2 regions of the Paenibacillus sp. FSL E2-0201 genome follow, and region 1 is predicted to be linked to the other one. Evidence: riboswitches for the same ligand, from Rfam matches in the RefSeq annotation. Region 1 holds a riboswitch; the other holds the start of a gene.
What was found. A riboswitch is a leader RNA that binds a small molecule or an ion and turns the genes downstream of it on or off. The one in region 1 is predicted to bind preQ1.
Positions count from the first base shown of each region.

Region 1 (3,420 bases):
TCATTCGCATTACGGGATTGTTCGGAAAGCTTGCGTACTTCTCCGGCAACAACGGCAAATCCGCGACCATGTTCACCTGCACGCGCTGCTTCGATCGAAGCATTGAGTGACAGCATTTGGATTTGCTTCGTAATTTCAGTAATACTATGAACGACTTCTCCGATCATTACTGAACGTTCGTTCATAATTTGTAATTGCTCCAGTGACTGCAAAGAAGCACGTTCAACCTGGCGCATTTGCAGAACAGCACTTTGAGCAATCTCATTACCGCCACTCGCCTCAGCGGAAGCTTCACTGATCTGCTCTGTGACTTCGGTAGCTGCTGAAGCAATATGCTGAATGCCGAAATTGATTTCTTCCATAGCTTTTGAATTATCTAGAGCACTGCTCGCGATGGTCGTACTACCTTTGCCGATTTCTACTACGGAAGAGCTAGAGTGGTCCGCCATTTCATTTAAGACGTCTACACGCTCTCTTAAGGAATTGGAATCGGTGACTACTGTGTTTGAGGTAACGAGTACATGTCCAATCATTTCTTTTAGGCGTAGGGTCATCGCTTGGAAGCTTCTGGATAGCTGAGCGACCTCATCAGTGCCATTAACCGTTAATTCCTCTGTGAAATCTCCCTCTGCGAGACGGGCGCTGTAAGCTGCAAGCTTAGAGATGGGACGAGTTATCCGCATGCTCATAAACCAGGCACCGGTTGAACCTATGATTAGCGTTAGCAGAGTGATCCCGGCACTGGTCCACAGAATGCTGTTTGTTTTTTCTTGAATAAAGCTTACATCACTGCTGATTCCGATAACCATCGTACTTCCGGGAATTCCGATATAAGCTGACTTATGTACACCATGGGCGTCTCTGTATGTATCGCTTAGTCCGCTCTTTCCTTTAAGAGCTTGCTGCATTGCAGAAGATACCTTAACAATTTCATCCCGCTTTAATTTTCCATCATGATCTACGGTCAGAACCTCGGCTTCCTTGCCTTTAAGATTGACTAGAAAAATAGTCTCAACCCCATGCTGCTTCTTCTTATCCTGAAAATAGAATTCAAGATTGGTGGCTGCTTGTTCGTTCTTCTTTAGTGCTTGCTGAGCATGCATGGTGTTTATATTCTTATATACGTCCTGAGCAGCTGCAGTTAGAATTTGATTGATTTGTGGCATGACATAGCTGTTGAAAATACTGGTAGATATAAAGTAGAAGCTGGTACTTAACAAAAGAGACGTGAGTAATAGAACTACAAACAATAAACGCGTGAATCGGCGACTGATCGACTGCTTGAAACGAAACATATTGTTCTCCCCTTTTTATGGACAGCGAAGCTCCATTTCTTATTGGAATACATCCTATCTCCCTACCGAGTGCTAGTGTCTGGCAACCTGCAATATATTCCATAGTTATGTAATATATCAACTAAATGGATCGGGAATGAAGTGTTTGATACTATTCTATAGAATTAACCTCTGGATGAATAGTGAAAATTTTAGTTTATAGAGCATATTTTTCTGAAAAAGATGAATTATTACTGACACTTTTATTTTTATTTAATAAAAATGGGTATAAATACCCAATTCATTATTTGTTTATTTTTATGGATTGTTTGATGACAGTGTGATAGAGTATTAATGTTTTGTTCCAAACATAAGGTAAGCCGCGGTTCGTAACCATCCCGCGTAAACAAAACTAGGAGGAATTTAAGTAATATGTTCAATTTGTTGTGGGGAGTTTTATTTGTTATTGTCAATTTTGCCTTTTTTCTACTCTGTTACCGCCTGTTCGGCAAAAATGGAATGTATGCCTGGGTAGGTATCGCTACTGTTATTGCTAACATTCAGGTAGCTAAGACGATTGCTATGCCATTTGATATTGTGATGACACTCGGAAATACGATGTATGTCACTTTATATATGACCAGCGATTTGCTTAATGAGAAGTATGGAAGAGCGGAAGCACGCAAAGCAGTTTGGTTTGGTTTCTTCACTTTGCTTATGACGACAGTCATTATGCAGATGGTACTAGTATTTAAGCCGCAAGAGACCGATATCGCTCAGTCTTCTTTAGAGACGATCTTTGGGCTGATGCCTCGACTAGCTCTGGGTAGTCTTACTGCTTACTTCATTAGTCAGTTCCTAGATGTTCGGTTATACGCCTGGATTCGCAAATATTACAGCACCTCAAGTCAGCTGTGGATTCGTTCCAACGGCAGCACGATGGTCAGTTCTTTTGTGGATACACTAATCTTCTGTACCATTGCATTTGCTGGGTTGTATAACTGGAGTGTATGGCTTGAAATTTTGCTTACAACCTATCTAGCGAAATTCTTACTAACCGCAGTAAGCACACCTATCTTATATATCGCCCGAACTTTTACTTTTGCTGAAGATGGAATACCTTCATCTGTTCAAAAGAAGGAATAAACAACACTACAGCCAGCGCGTACCGATTATAATCGATGCGCGCTGTTTGATTTTTCCGGTCATTAGAAGACTTAATCGTTACATGAAAAATGTGTACATAAAATTAATATAAAGCTAAAATAAGCTATCGTAGCAATTCTAATAGTGTGCCTTGCAATTCGGAGGTTAAAGCTGCCGTTATTGCTCTTCAATTTAAGTGCTATCAGTCCGATCGAAGAGAGTGTACATATTCGGTAGTCATAGAAATTACGAACAGGTGTGATGAAGGATGAATCTAGTAGTGCCTATACTGCGCCATGCAGCACAGCAGCCCGACAGCATTGCCTTAACCCAGGCCCAAGCGACGCATACCTATGCAACATTAGTACAAGCGATGCAGAGAATCGCGAATGGTCTACAGCAAAAGGGCTTGAAGCATGACAAAATCGCTATTTTATCTACGAATCGTATTGAATTTGTTGAAGTTTTCTTAGGGGCTATTTATGCGGGCTGTGTTCCGATTCCTTTAGATCCCAAGTGGAGCGCAAATGAGCTGCAGATGATTATAGAGCAGTGCCAGCCGTCGATGATTTTTGCTGAGCCGGAAGCTGCAAAGCATCTGGTATTTATGAACGAAGCCATCCCAACGCTGACTTTTTCAAATGAACGAACAGGTTCCTATGATCAGTGGTTGGATGCGCTGAAACCAGAAGCTGAGTTGGATGAGACGAACGAGTTATTATTTATCGGCTTTACTTCAGGTACAACCGGATTGCCAAAAGGATATATGCGTACCCATTTATCATGGTTAAAAAGCTTTGAGGTATCAAATGATGCCTTTAAATTGGATTGTATAAAAAATGTTTTAGCGCCAGGTCCTTTTGTACATTCGCTGTCCTTATTCGCTGTCATGCAGAGTCTATATGGCGGAGCAAACTTTCATATTACCCAAAAATTTAGCGCCACGCATGTGTTAGAACTGTGCAAGCAGATTCCGGGTGTGGTGCTGTTCGTTGTACCG
Region 1 is NZ_CP150154.1:1,429,001-1,432,420, forward strand. Features, by position in the region: gene NSU15_RS06395 (methyl-accepting chemotaxis protein) at 1-1,295, opposite strand, end outside; PreQ1 riboswitch class I at 1,651-1,696, shown strand; gene NSU15_RS06400 (queuosine precursor transporter) at 1,707-2,420, shown strand; gene NSU15_RS06405 (AMP-binding protein) at 2,689-3,420, shown strand, end outside.

Region 2 (3,420 bases), 2.1 Mb from region 1:
AATAACTTTTGCAGTGGAGAAGGGAGAGGTCTTTGGGTTTCTAGGTCCCAATGGTGCTGGTAAGACGACCACGATGCGAATGATGACGGGTCTTCTTCAGTCTACAAGCGGAGAAATTTTAATTAATGGCATGAATATTTTACGTCATAAAAAAGAAATTCATGCCCAAATTGGCGTTGTTTTCGAGCTTCCCAATCTGTATATGCGTTGTTCTATCCGAGATAATCTAGAGCTGTTTGCTGACCTGTATAGGGTAACAGCCAGTCGGGTGAATGAAGTCATGGAAATTCTTCAACTGTTAGATAAGGAAAAAGCTAAGGTAAGTAGCTTGTCTAAAGGCTGGAAGCAGCGTGTCCTAATCGCCAGAGCATTATTACATAAGCCTCAAGTGTTGTTTTTAGATGAGCCTACGAGTGGATTAGATCCAAATTCAGCCTCACTCATTCGTAATCACATCAAGAAAATTCAATATGAAGGTACAACTATTGTCTTAACAACGCATGATATGCACGAGGCAGAAGAATTAAGCGATAGAGTAGGGATCATGCACGCTGGTGCATTGGTGGCACTTGATGAACCCCATAGACTTAAGACCATGTATGGTAAACCAGAAATTGAAGTGAAATATCAGCAGGATGGAGAAGTGATTATGAAATCCTGGCCGATAGCAGAAGCGTCTACAAAAGATCATATTTATCAGCTAATGTCTAATCATCAAATGATAAGTATGCACAGTAAAGAGGCTTCGCTGGCAGATGTATTTGCTGCCTTGACGGGAAGTGAGTTAAGTTGAGTTATCCGTTATGGAAGCTGTTTAAGCATGAGTGTAAGGATATACTACGTAATCCAGCAACTGTAATCCTAATTGTATTGCCTATATTTATGGCTAAAATAATCATCACTGTAGTGGACAAGAGCGGTCTAGATTTCATGCTTCTTTCAACTTGGATCTTGTTTGCTCAAGTAATGGTTGGAATCATGATTACCGGCCCAGGATTAATTGAGGAGCGAGAGAGTAAAACTTATGATGCACTGTTGATCTCACCGTTAAGCAGAGGTCAGATCATTATTGCTAAGGCGGGTTCTGTTCTTGTCTTTTCGTTATTTTCACAGCTGATAGTTTATGTACTTAATCAAGGGTTGAACATAGATTTATTGTCTTCGTTGATATATATGTTATTGGGTGGAATGATCTTTGTACAAGTTGGAATTATCATCGGATTAAAGGTAAGTTCCTCCAAAAATGGCTCGGCCATCAGCTCTGCATTTATGGTTCTTTTTTTCTTGGTGGCTTCTGTTTACTTAGCTCTTCCAGAATGGACTTATCCGATCTTTGCAGCTTTGCCGAGTATTGAAATCACCCAGAACTTGAACAGTATTCTTAATGGAGAAGGGATATTGCCTGTAGAAAGTCTGCTGTTGCTCATATGGATTGCAGTGCTTTCGGTTTGGATTTGGAAGATCGAGAAAGAGTAGAACTTGTCAGGAGCAGGCCACCCGTGGTATAGTTCAAGACGCAATATGCTTAAAGAAGAAGTCTGCACGGATTGTGCAGGAGAGGTTCGCGAACTCCCTCTATAAAAAACTAAGAGTATATTAAACCGTATAAGCGGATGCTGTCCTTTACCCGGACGTTGCTTCCGTTTCTTCTTAGTGGAGCCAAGTTTTCGAAATCTCGTTCTTCTTTCCATTACCGGCCAAGGCCGAAGGAAAAGAGAGGGGTTTTTTGTCGTGTCAGAAGGAAGATTAAAAGAGGAAATGCAAGAAGTCACTTTGCTTGGTAATCAGGGAACGCAGTACAAGTTTGGTTATGATCCAGACATTCTAGAAGTATTTGATAATAAGCATCCTGGGCGTGATTATTTTGTTAAATTCAACTGCCCTGAGTTTACTAGCTTATGTCCTGTTACAGGCCAGCCGGATTTTGCCACACTGTATATTTCGTATATTCCTGAACAGAAGATGGTGGAATCTAAATCATTAAAGCTGTATTTATTCAGCTTCCGTAACCATGGTGACTTTCATGAGGACTGTGTCAACATTATTATGAATGATCTGATCTCACTGATGGACCCACGGTACATTGAGGTATGGGGCAAATTCACTCCGCGTGGCGGCATATCTATTGATCCTTATTGCAACTATGGAAGACCGGGTACGAAGTATGAGGCGATGGCGGAGCACCGCTTGATCAATCACGACCTCTATCCGGAAAAAGTGGACAACCGCTAATCCCAATAAGTTGATAAGGAGAGATTAAGATGAATAAAAAAGCACTAGTTGTATTCAGCGGCGGACAAGATAGCACCACTTGCCTGATTTGGGCATTGAAGCGTTTTGAGGAAGTGCAGGTAGTTACCTTCAACTATAATCAGCGTCATGCGGCTGAAATCGAAGTTGCTACAGAAATAGCAGCTAAGTTTAATGTAAAACAGCATATTCTTGATTTGGGACTGCTGAATCAACTGGCACCAAATGCTTTAACACGGCAGGATATTGATATTGTGGCTGGCGAAGGCGATGACCTTCCAAGTACGTTTGTGGACGGACGAAATCTGTTGTTTTTATCTTTTGCCGCAATATTAGCTAAACAGTTAGGTTATTCCCATATTGTTACTGGAGTCTGCCAAACGGACTTTAGCGGATATCCGGACTGCCGTGATGTCTTTGTGAAATCATTGAATGTTACGCTGAATTTATCTATGGACTATGAGTTTGCAATACACACTCCACTGATGTGGCTGGATAAAAAAGAAACGTGGAAGATGGCCGATGAACTGGGTTATTTTGATTATGTTCGCGAACACACTCTGACCTGTTATAACGGCATAATTGGCAGAGGTTGTGGAACTTGTCCAGCATGTCTATTACGTCAGCGGGGACTTGAACAATATGAGGCGGAAAGAACGGAGGTCCGTTCTTAATGCTTAACGAGGTCTCAGTCTGCAAAATATTTACGTTCGACGCGGCGCATCAGTTAGTGGGTCACAAAGGGAAGTGCAGTAACCTGCACGGTCATACGTATAAGCTCGAAGTAGTGCTTAAGGGCAAACCTATGACCGCGGAAGGCCATTCGGACGAAGGGTTTGTAATTGATTTCAGCGATATCAAAACAACAGTGCAGCAAAGCCTTGTAGACCGTCTAGATCATGCTTTTCTCGCTATGGGAAATGAACCTGTGTTAGAGACGTTAACGAATACGGGTTCCAAAGTAGCTTTGCTGTCTTTCCGGACCACCGTTGAGAATATGTCTTCATATATAGCATACAAGCTTAAGCAAGCGGGGCTTCCCTTGTACGCTGTAAAGCTATGGGAGACACCAACCTCTTGGGCAGAAGTGCTGGCTGAAGATATCCCTGAGGATGGACCATCTTACCGCTTGTATGGAGGCTGTGATTGTGAGTAAGATTCCTGTAATTG
Region 2 is NZ_CP150154.1:3,578,387-3,581,806, reverse strand. Features, by position in the region: gene NSU15_RS16150 (ABC transporter ATP-binding protein) at 1-793, shown strand, start outside; gene NSU15_RS16145 (ABC transporter permease) at 790-1,476, shown strand; PreQ1 riboswitch class I at 1,552-1,595, shown strand; gene queF (preQ(1) synthase) at 1,759-2,232, shown strand; gene queC (7-cyano-7-deazaguanine synthase QueC) at 2,262-2,924, shown strand; gene NSU15_RS16130 (6-carboxytetrahydropterin synthase) at 2,924-3,406, shown strand; gene queE (7-carboxy-7-deazaguanine synthase QueE) at 3,399-3,420, shown strand, end outside.
Region 2: another riboswitch for preQ1. It lies ahead of queF (preQ(1) synthase); the one in region 1 lies ahead of NSU15_RS06400 (queuosine precursor transporter).